Regions from separate parts of the Cronobacter universalis NCTC 9529 genome, predicted to be linked through region 2. Evidence: predicted binding sites of a transcription regulator. Region 2 holds the regulator's gene; the other holds the start of a gene.
What was found. Region 2 encodes PurR, which represses purine synthesis genes. Its sites were predicted from a motif close to CANGCAAACGTTTGCNTG; they were not measured.
Positions count from the first base shown of each region.

Region 1: a site for PurR is predicted at 4,935-4,952, ahead of gcvT (glycine cleavage system aminomethyltransferase GcvT). Genes of this name have one in related genera too.

Region 1 covers NZ_CP012257.1:3,467,513-3,475,494, reverse strand. Annotated here, with positions in the region: gene zapA (cell division protein ZapA) at 1-152, opposite strand, end outside; gene AFK65_RS15960 (YecA/YgfB family protein) at 314-892, shown strand; gene pepP (Xaa-Pro aminopeptidase) at 916-2,232, shown strand; gene ubiH (2-octaprenyl-6-methoxyphenyl hydroxylase) at 2,229-3,407, shown strand; gene ubiI (FAD-dependent 2-octaprenylphenol hydroxylase) at 3,418-4,620, shown strand; gene gcvT (glycine cleavage system aminomethyltransferase GcvT) at 5,043-6,140, shown strand; gene gcvH (glycine cleavage system protein GcvH) at 6,164-6,553, shown strand; gene gcvP (aminomethyl-transferring glycine dehydrogenase) at 6,686-7,982, shown strand, end outside.
Region 2 covers NZ_CP012257.1:1,945,782-1,953,763, reverse strand. Annotated here, with positions in the region: gene AFK65_RS08915 (MFS transporter) at 1-485, opposite strand, end outside; gene cydH (cytochrome bd-I oxidase subunit CydH) at 750-839, opposite strand; gene purR (HTH-type transcriptional repressor PurR) at 1,132-2,157, shown strand; gene punR (DNA-binding transcriptional activator PunR) at 2,176-3,087, opposite strand; gene punC (purine nucleoside transporter PunC) at 3,199-4,374, shown strand; gene cfa (cyclopropane fatty acyl phospholipid synthase) at 4,663-5,811, shown strand; gene AFK65_RS08890 (PTS sugar transporter subunit IIC) at 6,008-7,327, shown strand; gene AFK65_RS08885 (glycoside hydrolase family 1 protein) at 7,381-7,982, shown strand, end outside.

The DNA.
Region 1 (7,982 bases), 1.5 Mb from region 2:
TCAGTATTGGTGACTCTAGTGCGAACTTTCAGATCTTGCAACCGTTGATTCAGCTCGTCCGCAGCCTGATTCAGTGCATCTCGCTGTTCAGGCGGGCAATTCACCCGCAGTGAACGCCCAAAAATTTGGATATCGACTGGTTGTGCAGACATTCCACTTTCCTGCTGTTGACTCGCCAACCATTCGCGCCGGGGCTGCGAAGGGGCGACACTATAGCTACCCTGATATGAAGACACAAGCCCTTTTCTGGTATCACCAGGGCACGAAGTGGTAGCATAACACGAACTCCTCCTCCCAACGACGACGAATGCGCATGTCTATACAGAACGAAATGCCTGGTTACGACGAGGTCGGCCAGTTGCTCAATCAGCAAGGCGTGGGCCTGACCCCCGCAGAAATGCACGGCCTTATCAGTGGAATCCTGTGCGGCGGCAATCATGACAGCAGCTGGCAACCGCTGCTGCACGACCTGACCAACGAGGGGCTGGCGTTCGGCCAGCAGCTCGCTCAGGCGCTGCGTCAGCTGCACGCCGCCACCAGCGATACGCTGGAGGATGACGGCTTTATGTTCCAGCTCTGGCTGCCGGACGGCGACGATGTCTCGGTCTTTGACCGCGCCGATGCGCTGGCGGGCTGGGTGAACCACTTCCTGCTGGGCCTCGGCGTCACCCAACCGAAGCTCGACAAAATCACCGGCGAAACCGGCGAAGCCATCGACGACCTGCGCAACATCGCCCAGCTCGGCTATGACGAAGGCGAAGATCAGGAAGAGCTGGAGATGTCGCTTGAGGAGATCATCGAGTATGTGCGCGTCGCGGCGCTGCTCTGCCACGACACCTTTACGCGCCAGTCACCGACCGCGCCGGAAGTGAAAAAGCCCACGCTTCACTAACATTCGTTTACTCAGGAGGTGCAATGACACAGCAAGAGTTTCTGCGACGCCGTCAGGCGTTGCTGGCGAAAATGGCTCCGGCCAGCGCGGCGCTGATTTTCGCCGCGCCGGAAGCGACGCGCAGCGCCGACAGCGAATACCCGTACCGCCAGAGCAGCGATTTCTGGTACTTCACCGGCTTCAATGAACCCGAAGCGGTGCTGGTGCTGATTAAAAGCGATGAAACGCACAGCCACAGCGTTATCTTTAACCGTCTGCGCGATAAGACCGCGGAGATCTGGTTTGGCCGTCGTCTCGGGCAGGAGGCGGCCCCGGCGAAGCTTGGCGTCGACCGCGCGCTGGCGTTTAACGAAATCGACGAGCAGCTGTATCAACTGCTGAACGGGCTGGATGTGGTCTACCACGCGCAGGGCGAATACCCTTATGCCGACGCCATCGTGTTCACCGCGCTGGATAAACTGCGCCGCGGCGCGCGTCAGAATCTCTCCGCGCCCGCCACGCTCACCGACTGGCGCCCCTGGGTACACGAAATGCGCCTGTTTAAATCGCCGGAAGAGCTGGCCGTCATGCGCCGCGCCGGCGAAATCAGCGCGCTGGCCCATATTCGCGCCATGCAGACGTGCCGTCCGGGCATGTATGAATACCAGCTGGAAGGCGAAATTCTGCATGAATTCACCCGCCACGGCGCGCGCTTTCCCTCCTACAACACCATTGTGGGCGGCGGCGAAAACGGCTGCATCCTGCATTACACCGAAAACGAAAGCCAGCTGCGCGACGGCGATTTAGTGCTTATCGACGCGGGCTGTGAATACAAAGGCTACGCGGGCGATATCACCCGCACCTTCCCGGTGAACGGCAAATTCACGCCTGCGCAGCGCGCGGTATATGACATTGTTCTGGAATCGCTGGAAACCGCGCTGCGTCTCTTCCGTCCTGGCACCTCAATTCAGGATGTGACCGGCGACGTGGTGCGCGTAATGGTGAAAGGGCTCGTCGGGCTGGGCATTCTCAACGGCGACGTGGAGCAGCTGGTCGCGGAAAACGCGCACCGTCCGTACTTTATGCACGGGCTCAGCCACTGGCTGGGGCTGGATGTGCATGATGTCGGCTTCTACGGCCCCGATCGCTCGCGTATCCTGGCGCCAGGCATGGTCATCACCGTGGAGCCGGGGCTTTATATCGCGCCGGACGCCGACGTGCCTGAAGAATATCGCGGTATCGGCATCCGTATCGAAGACGATATCGTCATTACCGAAACCGGCAATGAGAACCTGACCGCCAGCGTGGTGAAATCGGCGGACGATATCGAAGCGCTGATGGCGGCAGCGCCGCGCTCATGAGCGTGATTATCGCCGGCGGCGGCATGGCTGGCGCGACGCTTGCGCTGGCTATCTCCCGGTTTACCCACGGCGCGCTGGCGGTGCATCTGGTGGAAGCCAGCGCGCCGGAGTCCGCCGCGCATCCGGGCTTTGACGCCCGCGCCATCGCGCTTGCCGACGGCACCTGCCGCGAGCTGGCGCGCGTCGGCGTCTGGCAGGCGCTCGCGCCCTGCGCGACGCCTATCACCACCGTTCACGTCAGCGACCGCGGCCACGCCGGTTTTGTGACGCTGAACGCGCGCGATTACCAGACGCAGGCGCTGGGGAATGTCGTGGAGCTGCACGACGCCGGTCAGCGGCTTTTCAGCCTGCTGCGTAAAGCGCCGGGCGTGCATCTGCACTGCCCCGCGCGCGTGACGGCCATTACGCGCCGTGACGAGGCAGTCAGCGTACAGCTTGATAACGGCGAGACGCTGGAAGGGCAACTGCTGGTAGCGGCCGATGGTTCGCGCTCGTCCATTGGTGCGCAGTGCGGCATCGAGTGGCGTCAGCAGCCTTATCATCAGGCGGCAATCATTGCGAATGTCGCGACGGCGCTGCCGCATCAGGGCCGTGCGTTCGAGCGTTTTACCGAACACGGCCCGCTGGCGCTGCTGCCGATGTCGGGCGGTCGCAGTTCGCTCGTCTGGTGCCATCCTCTCGATAAACAGGCTGAGGTGCTGGGCTGGAGCGACGATCGCTTCTGCCGCGAACTCCAGACCGCCTTTGGCTGGCGGCTGGGGCGTATTACGCACGCGGGCGCGCGTAGCGGTTATCCGCTCGCGTTAAGTCTCGCCTCGCGGGTGATTTCTCACCGCACGGCGCTGGTCGGCAACGCCGCCCAGACGCTGCACCCGATCGCAGGGCAGGGGTTTAACCTTGGGCTGCGCGATGTGATGACGCTCGCCGAGACGCTGGCGCAGGCTTTCGCGCGCGGCGAAGATATCGGCGCGTATCCGGTGCTTGGCGCGTATCAACAGCGCCGCGAGCAGGATAAAGCCGCGACGATCGGCGTGACCGACGGGCTGGTGCAGCTTTTCGCCAACCGCTGGTCGCCGCTGGTGGTCGGGCGCAACCTTGGCCTGATGGCAATGGATCTATTTACCCCGGCGCGTGACGCGCTGGCCAGACGCACCCTTGGTTGGGTGCCGCGCTAAGGAGTCGAATGTGCAAAGTGTAGATGTAGCGATTGTCGGCGGCGGCATGGTCGGGCTGGCGGTAGCCTGCGGGCTGGAAGGCAGCGGGCTGCGCGTCGCGGTGCTGGAGCAGCGCGCGCCGGAACCGCTGGAGGCGAGCGCGCCGCCGGCGCTGCGGGTGTCGGCGATTAACGCCGCCAGCGAAGCGTTGCTCAAAAAGCTTGATGTCTGGGACGCCATTCTTCGCCAGCGCGCCACCGCCTATCACGGCATGGAAGTCTGGGAGAAAGACAGTTTCGGGCGCATCGCGTTTGATGACGCGTCGTTTGGCTTCAGCCATCTCGGGCACATTATTGAAAACCAGGCGATCCACTACGCGCTGTGGCAAAAAGCGCAGCAGTGCAAATCGGTGACGCTGATGGCGCCCGCGACGCTGCAACAGGTCGCGTGGGGCGAAAACGAAGCTTTCCTTACGCTTGAAGACGGCAACATGTTGACGGCGCGTCTGGTTATCGGCGCTGATGGTGCCAACTCCTGGCTGCGCGCGAAAGCGGAAATTCCGCTGACGTCCTGGGATTACCAGCATCATGCGCTGGTCGCCACGATCCGCACCGAAGAGCCGCATGGCGGCATGGCGCGCCAGGTGTTCCACGGCGACGGTATTCTGGCGTTTCTGCCGCTCAGCGACCCGCATCTCTGTTCCATCGTCTGGTCGCTTTCCCCTCAGGAAGCCGACCGGATGCAGCAGGCGCCGGTCTCGGCGTTTAATCAGGCGCTCTGCGTGGCGTTCGATAATCGCCTCGGCTTATGCGCGCTTGAGAGCGAGCGCCATGTCTTTCCGCTCACCGGGCGTTACGCGCGCCAGTTCGCCGCGCACCGTCTGGCGCTGGTCGGCGACGCGGCGCATACCATCCATCCGCTGGCCGGGCAGGGCGTTAACCTCGGCTTTATGGATGCCGCCGAGCTGATAAGCGAACTGCGCCGTCTGCATCAGCAGGGCAAAGATATCGGGCAGCACCTTTATCTGCGCCGCTACGAGCGCGGCCGCAAGCATGCCGCCGCGATGATGCTGGCGGGCATGCAGGGCTTCCGCGAGCTTTTCTCCGGCTCGAATCCTGCGAAAAAACTGCTGCGCGATCTGGGCTTAACGCTTGCCGATAAACTGCCGGGTGTTAAACCGCAGCTGATTCGCCAGGCGATGGGGCTTAACGATCTGCCGGAGTGGTTGCGTTAACTGCGTCACACTTCTCTTTCCGGCCCCCGGAAAGAGAAGTCGCTCCCCGTTTGAAATATTCTAATTTCACCCTCTTTTTCGAATTAGTTTTTTTAATCTGTCGAAATTTTCACTTTCATGAATTTCCCCTCAAAACAGCGATTTCTGCACGCTTATTTTGAAAACACGGCAAAGCGTTAGCGTTTTGGCCGTGCCTGAAACCTTTCAGGTAGTTTTTCGTGCTGCAGGGTGAAAAACGATTTCAGGCCATAAGCTAATCTGATGGCCCCGCCAGCCTTATGGTTTACGCCCTCGTTCGGTGATAAGTTCAGACGCAAGTTAACGTTTGCGTCGCCGCCGGGATCGGCGCCGGCGCCGGGTTTCATGCAGGGCGTTGCGCCGTCTGAAACCCACACCAACCCGGCTGACAGGATGAGGAAAAGATGGCTCAACAAACCCCGTTGTATGAACAGCACAACCTCTGCGGCGCGCGCATGGTGGATTTCCACGGCTGGATGATGCCGCTGCATTACGGCTCGCAGATTGATGAACACCATGCGGTGCGTAACGACGCGGGGATGTTTGATGTCTCCCATATGACCATTGTCGACCTGCGCGGCGCGCGTACCCGCGAATTCCTGCGCTACCTGCTGGCGAACGATGTGGCAAAACTCACCCAGCCGGGCAAAGCGCTCTATACCGGCATGCTCAACGCCTCCGGCGGCGTGATTGATGATCTGATTGTCTATTTCATGACCGAAGACTATTTCCGCCTGGTCGTAAACTCCGCCACCCGTGAAAAAGATCTCGCCTGGATCAACGAGCACGCCGAACCGTATGGCGTTTCCGTGACCGTGCGCGACGATCTCTCCCTTATCGCCGTCCAGGGGCCGAACGCGAAGGCGAAAGCCGCCACGCTGTTTAACGACGCGCAGCGTAAAGCCACAGACGGCATGAAGCCTTTCTTCGGCGTGCAGGCGGATGACCTGTTTATCGCCACCACCGGCTACACCGGCGAAGCGGGCTATGAAATCGCGATGCCGAATGAAAAAGCGGCCGGATTCTGGAGCCAGCTGGTGGAAGCGGGCGTCAAACCGTGCGGCCTTGGCGCGCGCGATACGCTGCGCCTTGAGGCGGGCATGAACCTTTACGGCCAGGAGATGGACGAGGGCGTCTCGCCGCTCGCCGCCAATATGGGCTGGACGATCGCCTGGCAGCCGGAAGACCGCGCGTTTATCGGCCGCGACGCGCTGGAAGCCCAGCGTGAGAACGGCACCGAACAGCTGGTTGGCCTGGTGATGACGGAAAAAGGCGTACTGCGCGGCGAACTGCCGGTGCGTTTCACCGATGACCAAGGCAACGCCCGCGAAGGCATTATCACCAGCGGCACCTTCTCGCCGACGCTCGGCTACAGCATAGCGCTGGCTCGCGTTCCCGCGGGTATCGGCGATACTGCCATTGTGCAGATCCGCAATCGCGAAATGCCCGTGAAAGTTACTAAACCCATTTTCGTGCGCGCCGGTAAGCCGGTCACGCAGTAAGTTTTGTTATCAGGAGAGAAGCAATGAGCAATGTGCCAAACGAACTGAAATACAGCAAAGAACACGAATGGCTGCGTAAAGAAGCTGACGGCACTTACACCGTCGGGATCACCGAGCACGCGCAGGAGCTGCTGGGCGACATGGTGTTTGTCGATCTGCCGGATGTGGGCACGACGGTTAACGCGGGCGATGATTGCGCCGTCGCGGAGTCCGTAAAAGCCGCCTCCGACATCTACGCGCCGGTCAGCGGCGAGATCGTGGCCGTCAACGACGCGCTGAGCGATTCGCCGGAACTGGTTAACAGCGAGCCTTACGGCCAGGGCTGGATCTTCAAAATCAAAGCCAGCGATGAGGCCGAAGTGGCCGCGCTGCTGGATGCCAGCGCGTATGAAGCGCTGTTAGAAGACGAGTAATTCACGGGACCTCGCCCCTGCGTAACGACAGGGGCACGCGCGGGCGCCGCTTACGCCCGCGCCGCTCCCGCCGGGAGCACGACTGACCATCGCATTTATTTGCCTCACTGCACGTTTCAGGAAATATCGCCCATGACCCAGACCCTGAGCCACCTGGAAAATCGCGACGCTTTTATCGAGCGCCATATCGGACCGGGTGTTGACCAGCAGCAGGAGATGCTGCGCACCGTTGGCGCGGACTCGCTGGATGCGCTGATTTCGCAAATCGTTCCTGCGGATATCCAGCTTGCGACGCCGCCCGACGTCGGCGACGCCGCCACCGAATTCGCCGCGCTGGCGGAGCTCAAAGCTATCGCCGGGCGCAACAAGCGCTTTAAAAACTATATCGGCATGGGTTACACCGCGGTGCACACGCCGCCGGTGATCCTGCGCAATATGCTGGAGAATCCGGGCTGGTACACGGCCTATACGCCGTATCAGCCGGAGGTGTCACAGGGGCGTCTGGAAGCGCTTTTGAACTTCCAGCAGGTGACGCTGGATCTGACGGGGCTCGATATCGCCTCCGCCTCGCTGCTCGATGAAGCCACCGCGGCGGCGGAAGCCATGGCGATGGCCAAACGCGTCAGCAAACTGAAAAACGCCAATCGTTTCTTCGTGGCCGCGGATGTGCATCCGCAGACGCTGGATGTGGTCCGCACCCGCGCCGAAACGTTCGGCTTTGAGGTGATCGTCGATGACGCGCCAAAGGCGCTCGATCATCAGGATCTGTTCGGCGTGCTGTTGCAGCAGGTCGGCACCACCGGTGAGGTGCATGACTATCGCGAACTGATTAGCGAGCTGAAATCCCGCAAAGTGATTGTGAGCGTGGCGGCCGATTTTATGGCGCTGGTGCTCCTGACCGCGCCTGGCAAACAGGGCGCGGATATCGTCTTCGGCTCCGCCCAGCGTTTTGGCGTCCCGATGGGCTATGGCGGCCCGCACGCCGCGTTCTTTGCCGCCAGCGATGAATTTAAACGCTCTATGCCGGGGCGCATTATCGGCGTGTCGAAAGACGCCGCCGGGCGCACCGCGCTGCGTATGGCGATGCAGACCCGCGAGCAGCACATTCGCCGCGAGAAAGCGAACTCCAACATCTGTACCTCCCAGGTGCTGCTGGCCAATATCGCGAGCCTCTACGCCGTGTTCCACGGCCCGGCAGGGTTGAAGCGTATCGCCAGCCGCATTCACCGTTTCGCCGATATTCTGGCGGCGGGCCTGCAACAGAAAGGACTGAAGCTGCGTCACGCGACCTGGTTCGACACCCTGTGCGTCGAGGTGGCGGATAAAGCCACTGTTCTGGCGCGCGCGCAGGCCAGTGAAATCAACCTGCGCAGCGATATTCCGGGCGCGGTGGGCATTACGCTTGATGAAACCACGACCCGCGCCGATG
Region 2 (7,982 bases):
AACGACATTCGCCAGCCGATGGTTTCGCCAAGCCAGGTCGCCGCCGGCACGCCGCCGATATTGGCGATGGTCAGGCCCATAAACATCGTCGCGACGGCGCTCGCCTGTTTATGCTTCGGCACCACGCTTGCCGCAACGACTGAGCCGAGCCCGAAGAACGCCCCGTGGTTAAGGCTGGTGAGAATACGCGAGGCCATCAGCGTCATGTAATCCGGCGCCAGCGCCGAGAGCACATTGCCGAGCGTAAAAATCGCCATCAGGAAAATCAGCGCGCTGCGTCGCGCGCGGTGCGACAGCAAAAGCGTCATCAGCGGCGCCCCCACCATCACGCCAACCGCGTAGGCGCTGATCAGCATACCGGCGGCCGGAATCGAGACGTTGACGCCGTTGGCTATTACCGGCAACAGCCCCATCGGGGAAAACTCGGTCGTGCCAATGCCAAAAGCACCAATAGCCAGTGCCAGTAACGGGAAGTTGACTTTCATTCATTGCTCCAGAAATTTTACAACAGCGCCGGAGATGCCCGACGTTACAGCAGGATGCAGAGAGGATGGCAGTTTCAGTCAGAAAAGATAAGTGACAAAAACAGCAAAATATTATTGCACGGGTGTTAAAAAACACGCGCAAATTGTTATTAGCGAATCATAAGGGAAAAGCGTGAAAAAGAAAGGAAACGGCGGGCGAAAGGCGCTTAAGCGCAGGAATGGTATAAGAAAGCGGGAGAACGGGGACGCGCTCCCGCCTGGCGCTTAATGCAGGATGGCGGTAAAAGCGCCCGCCACAATCAGGCCCAGTACAACAAGCGTAGTGACCAGCGAAAATTTCAGATCGGTACTCATGGTATTCTCCTTAAAGACCCCATAAAAATCAGGTAGTGCGCATTTTTGCATAAACGGGCCGAAAAATCCTGCGACATTTAACCAGATATGCGTTTTCCCTCTTCCCCTTTCGGGAAAGATAAGCCAAAATTCGTCGCTACTTTATTCGGTACCGGCCATCGACCCCTCCTCACGATAAATGTCGCGTTTCCCGGCATGCCGCACGTCCCCTCGTGGCACACAGGGGTGTGTACAGGCAAACGATTAACCCGTGATTTTGCAGGGCTCAGCCAGGGGTCTGGAGTGATTATTAATGGCAACAATTAAAGACGTCGCGAAGCGAGCCAACGTTTCCACAACAACAGTCTCACATGTAATTAACAAAACCCGTTTTGTGGCGGAAGAGACGCGCAACGCGGTATGGGCGGCTATCAAAGAATTACACTATTCGCCAAGCGCCGTGGCGCGCAGCCTGAAGGTGAACCATACCAAGTCTATCGGGCTGCTGGCGACCAGTAGCGAAGCGCCCTATTTCGCCGAAATCATCGAAGCGGTTGAGAACAGCTGCTTTGCGAAAGGCTATACGTTGATCCTCGGCAACGCGCATAACAATCTGGAAAAGCAGCGCGCGTACCTGTCGATGATGGCGCAAAAGCGCGTCGACGGCCTGCTGGTGATGTGTTCGGAATACCCGGAGCCGCTACTCGCCACGCTCGAAGAGTACCGTCATATCCCGATGGTGGTGATGGACTGGGGCGAAGCGAAAGCGGATTTCACCGACTCGGTTATCGATAACGCGTTTCAGGGCGGTTATCTCGCCGGGCGTTACCTTATCGAGCGCGGCCATCGCGATATCGGCGTTATTCCGGGGCAGCTTGAGCGCAACACCGGCGTCGGGCGTTTTTCCGGCTTTATGAAAGCGCTGGAAGAAGCGGCCATCAAAGTGCCGGAAAACTGGATCGTGCAGGGCGATTTCGAGCCGGAATCCGGTTATCGCGCCATGCAGCAGATCCTCTCGCAGCCGCAGCGCCCCACCGCCATCTTCTGCGGCGGCGATATTATGGCGATGGGCGCTATCTGCGCCGCGGATGAGATGGGTCTGCGCGTGCCGCAGGATATTTCGATTATCGGCTACGACAACGTGCGTAACGCCCGCTTCTTCAGCCCGGCGCTGACGACGATCCATCAGCCGAAGGAGACGCTGGGCCAGACCGCGTTCAATATGCTGCTCGACCGCATCGTCAACAAGCGCGAAGAGTCGCAGACCATCGAGGTGCATCCGCGCCTGATCGAACGCCGCTCGGTGGCGGACGGCCCGTTCCGCGACTATCGCCGTTAATCCCCTCCGGGAGCCGTATTACTGCGGCTCCCGCAGCCACTCCTTGTTCAGCGTTTCACTGTCCCCCAGATAATCGAGCAGCCAGCGCAGCGCGGGCGAGGCATCGCTTTGTCGCCACGTCAGGCAGCAGGCGGCGTCCGGGAACGGGTTTTCCAGCGTCAGCGCATGCCACTCCCCGCTATCGAGCCACGGCTTCGCGAAGTGCGTCGGCACCATGCCGATACAGAGCCCTTCGCTCAGCGCATCGGCGGCGCAGTGCCAGTCCGGCACCACCACGCGCCGCTGGTTATCCAGCAGCCAGGTGATGCGTTTGGGCAGCGATCGCGAGGTGTCTTCCAGCACCAGCGACGGGTAATCGCGCAGCCTGTCGTCGCTGAGCGCGCCGTCGCGCTGCGCCAGCGGGTGATGATGCGCCACCACGCAGCGCCAGCTCAGCATGCCCATATCGCGAAACGCGAAGCGCCCGCCGACCGGGATCGCCTGTGTCGCGCCGATGGCGAGTTCCACGCGCCCGTCCGCCAGCGCGTCCCAGACGCCGTTAAACACCTCCTGCGACACCTGCAATTCGACATCGGAAAAGTGCCGGTAGAAATCGAGCACCAGACGGCGGGTGCGTTCCGGACGCACGATGTTGTCCACCGCGATGGAGAGCTGTCCTCGCCAGCCGTTGGCGATCTGCTGGCACTGCTGACGGGTGATCATCATTTTTTTGATGACAGAACGCCCCTCGCGCAAAAACCAGGCGCCCGCGGGCGTCAGGACCACATCGCGATGGCGGCGCTCGAAGAGCGACACCGCAAGCCACTCCTCCAGCTGGCGCACCGTATAGCTGACGGCAGAAGGCACGCGGTGCAGTTCCGCCGCCGCCGCGGTGAAGCTGCCGGTGCGCGCCACGGCGTCGACGACTTCCAGAGAATATTCAGACCACATTTTCTGCCTGCAAAATTTTTGAATGGAAACGGCAAATATTAGCGTTTCACAAGCGGGTTTGCACTCCGTACACTCCGGGCTCTTTCGCGTATTAAGAAGTGAGTCAATGTGATGCGACCTGATAAAGGATTTCTTTGCTGGCTGGCCGGGCTGAGCGTGCTCGGCTTTCTGGCGACGGATATGTACCTGCCCGCGTTCGCCGTCATCGAGGCGGATTTACACACGGCGCCCTCGGCTATCAGCGCCTCGCTGAGCCTGTTCCTGGCGGGATTCGCGCTGGCGCAGCTGGCCTGGGGACCGCTCTCTGACCGTTTTGGCCGCCGTCCGGTACTGCTGGCGGGGCTGGGGATTTTCGCGCTTGCCTGCCTTGGCACCGTCTGGGTAGAGACCGCAGGCGCGCTGCTGGCGCTGCGTTTTCTTCAGGCCGTGGGCGTCTGCTCCGCCGCAGTGAGCTGGCAGGCGCTGGTGACCGACCGCTACCCGGCGCAGCAGGCGCGCCGTATCTTCGCGACCATCATGCCGCTGGTGGGCCTCTCTCCGGCGCTGGCGCCGCTGCTCGGCAGCTGGATCCTGAATCACTTTTCGTGGCAGGCGATTTTTGTAGTGTTGTTTGCCATCACGGTACTGCTGATGATCCCGGCGCTGCGCCTGCCTTCCGGCGCGCCGCAAGGCAATAAAGGCGGCGAACCGCTGAGCTTTATGATGCTGCTGCGCTCGCGCGTCTACAGCGGCAATGTGTTGATTTATGCCGCCTGCTCCGCCAGCTTTTTCGCCTGGCTCACCGGCTCGCCGTTTATCCTGCATGAGATGGGCTACAGCCCGGCGGTGACAGGACTGAGCTATGTGCCGCAAACCATCGCGTTCCTCATTGGCGGTTACGGCTGCCGTAGCGCGCTGCAAAAATGGCAGGGCGAAACCCTGCTGCCGTGGCTGCTGGCAGGCTTCGCGCTGAGCGTTATCGCCACCTGGCTTGTGGGATTAAGCGAGACGGTTACGCTCACCACGCTGCTTATCCCCTTCTGTCTGATGGCGATGGTGAACGGCGCAATTTATCCGATCGTGGTCGCCGCCGCGCTGCTGCCGTTCCCGCAGGCCACCGGACGCGCCGCCGCGCTGCAAAACACGCTCCAGCTGGGGCTCTGTTTTGTGGCAAGCCTGGCGGTGTCATGGCTGGTCGCCACCCCGCTGCTGTCGACCACCAGCGTCATGCTGGCGACCGTACTGCTGGCCGGTCTTGGCTTCCTGCTGCGCGGGCGTCGTCGGGTCACAGCGTCATCAGCCGCGTGATAATATGAAATTTTTGTGATTAGCTTGCTAACGGTCAATGGTTGAATCATCGTAAAGCGAGGCCTATACTGGTTCGCGGCTCTACGATAATTAGCATAAATATTATGTAGTAACGGGAGCCGCTGGCTCCCGTTTTTATTTTGAATGACATTTCTGGCAAGGGTCATCTCCCTTCCTCTGTTCTACGTCGGATATCAGGCTCGCGGACCTTTCCGTGATATTTCTCACATACCGAAAATTGCGACTACGCTGTTTGAAGGTTCTGATCACATCAGTGATGGAGAAGCTATGAGTTCATCGTGTATAGAAGAAGTCAGCATACCGGACAACCACTGGTATCGCATCGCAACTGAACTGCTCAGCCGGGCCGGGATCGCCGTTAACGGCAGCGCCCCTTCCGACATTCAGGTGAAAAATCCTGACTTTTTTAAACGTGTGTTACAGGAAGGCTCTCTCGGTCTTGGCGAAAGCTATATGGACGGCTGGTGGGAGTGCGAGCGTCTCGATCTCTTCTTCACCAAAGTGCTGCGCGCAGGGCTTGAAGACCAGCTGCCGCACCATCTGAAAGACACGCTGCGCATTCTCGGCGCCCGTCTGTTTAATCTGCAGTCGAAAAAGCGCGCCTGGATTGTCGGCAAAGAGCATTACGATCTCGGCAACGATCTCTTCAGCCGGATGCTCGACCCGTATATGCAGTACTCCTGCGGCTACTGGAAAGAGGCCGATAACCTTGAGGACGCCCAGCAGGCGAAGTTAAAACTTATCTGCGAAAAGCTTCAGCTTAAGCCCGGCATGACGCTGCTGGATATCGGCTGCGGCTGGGGCGGTCTGGCAGCATATGCCGCGCGGCATTATGGCGTGTCGGTCACTGGCGTGACCATTTCCGCCGAGCAGCGGAAAATGGCGCAGGAACGCTGCGAGGGGCTGGACGTCACCATTCTCTTGCAGGATTACCGCGATCTCGATTCCCAGTTTGACCGCATCGTGTCGGTGGGCATGTTCGAACATGTCGGGCCGAAAAACTACGCCACCTATTTTGATGTTGCCGACCGCAATCTCAAACCTGACGGGCTTTTCCTGCTGCATACCATCGGCTCGCGGAAAACGGATAACAACGTCGATCCGTGGATCGACAAGTACATCTTCCCGAACGGCTGCCTGCCGTCGGCGCGCCAGATTGCGGCCGCCAGCGAGCCGCACTTCGTGATGGAAGACTGGCATAACTTTGGCGCGGACTACGATAAAACGCTGATGGCCTGGTATGCGCGTTTTCTCTCGGCCTGGCCGGAAATTGCTGATAACTACTCCGAGCGGTTTAAACGTATGTTTACCTATTATCTCAACGCCTGCGCGGGCGCATTTCGCGCGCGGGATATCCAGCTGTGGCAGGTGGTTTTTAGCCGCGGCGTGGAAAACGGCCTGCGCGTCGCCCGTTAAGCGTTCACCCCGGCGCACGCCGGGGCGTTTTTACCACTTTCTCTTCCCTGCTTTGTGACGCTTCTCACGCTTTCACGACGTTTCCTTCCATAAAAGTGATCCCGGCGACAAACAGGCGACAGACGCATGGAAACCGGTTTCCATTTTGTTTCAAACTGAGCGCAGTTCTCCCCCTGCCTGATAAAGGAAACACGTCATGAGTCTGTACCAGAGTATGGTCCATGTTATTGAAAACAAAATTACGCCGCTGGCGGGCGCGATGGGCTCGCAGCGTCATGTGGTGGCTATCAGGGACGGTTTCCTGGCCGCCCTGCCGTTTATGATCATCGGCTCGTTTCTGCTGGTTTTTATCTTTCCGCCCTTCTCGCCGGATACGCAAATCGGCTTTTGCCGCGCGTGGCTTGATATCTCGCTGAAATACCGTGAACAGCTGATGCTGCCGTTTAACCTCAGCATGGGCGTGATGACCTTTTTTATCTCGGTCGGGATTGGCGCAAGCCTCGGCAAGCACTATCAGCTTGATCCGATCATGACCGGCCTGCTGGCGTTTATGGCGTTTCTGCTGGTGGCGGCGCCTTATAAAGACGGGCAGATCTCCACGCAATATTTCTCAGGCCAGGGCATTTTCACCGCGCTTATCACGGCGATATACGCGAGCGAAATGTATGCCTTCCTGAAACGCCACAATATTACTATCCGCCTGCCGAAAGAGGTGCCGACCGGCGTCGCGCGCTCGTTTGAGATTTTGATCCCGGTGGTGGTGATTGTCTTCACGCTCCACCCGCTCAACCTGCTGATTGAATCCACTACCGGCATGATCCTGCCGGAAGCGATTATGCACCTGCTCTCGCCGCTGGTGGCCGCGTCGGACTCCCTGCCGGCGATCCTGATCTCCGTTTTAATCTGTCAGATCCTGTGGTTTGCCGGTATTCACGGCGCGCTGATTGTCACCGGCATCATGAATCCGTTCTGGATGGCGAACCTCTCCGCCAACCAGGCCGCGCTGGCGGCGGGCCAGGCGCTGCCACATATCTACCTGCAAGGGTTCTGGGATCACTACCTGCTCATTGGCGGCGTCGGCTCCACGCTTCCGCTGGCGTTCCTGCTGCTGCGCAGCCGCGCGGTGCACCTGCGTACGATCGGTAAAATGGGCGTCGTGCCGAGTATGTTTAACATCAACGAACCGATTCTGTTTGGCGCGCCGGTCATCATGAACCCGGTCTTTTTCCTGCCGTTTATTCTGGTGCCGATGGTAAACGCCGTTCTTGCCTGGACCGCGACCAAACTGGGCTGGCTGGCGCAGGTGGTTTCGCTGACGCCGTGGACCACGCCCGCGCCCATCGGCGCGTCCTGGGCCGCTAACTGGGCCTTCAGCCCGGTCGTCATGTGTCTTATCTGTATGGTGATGTCGGCGCTGATGTACTACCCGTTTGTGAAAGCCTACGAGCGCACGCTGCAAAAGCAGGAAGCGGCACAAGATAATACCGAAGGTGACACTGTCACGAATAACGCCTGATTTTACCGCGCCGGCCCTTCCGGCAGGCGCCTGACTGAGCTATGAGGATGGATATGCACTACTCATTTCCTGAAGGATTCTGGTGGGGCAGCGCCAGCTCGGCGCCGCAAACCGAAGGTGAAAGTCTGAGCCACGGCAAAACGCCCACGACCTGGGACCACTGGTTCCGCCTGCAGCCGGAGCGTTTTCACCACGGCGTTGGCCCCGCGCAGACCTCCACGTTTTATCAGCACTGGAAAGAAGATATCGCGCTGCTGAAAGCGCTTAATCACAACACCTTCCGCACGTCTGTCTCCTGGGCGCGCCTGATCCCGGACGGCACCGGCGCGGTAAACCAGGAGGCGGTCGCCTTTTATAACCAGGTGATTGATGAGCTGCTGCGCCAGGGCATCACGCCGTTTATTAACCTGTTCCATTTCGATATGCCGCTGTCGCTTCAGGAACAGGGCGGCTTCGAGAACCGCAAAGTCATCGACGCGTTTGAAGCTTACGCCCGCACCTGCTTTGAGCTGTTTGGCGACCGTGTCACTCACTGGTTCACCTTCAACGAGCCGATTGTGCCGGTGGAAGGCGGTTACCTGTATGACTTCCACTATCCGAACGTCGTTGATTTCCGCCGTGCCGCGACGGTGGCCTATCACACGATGCTGGCCCA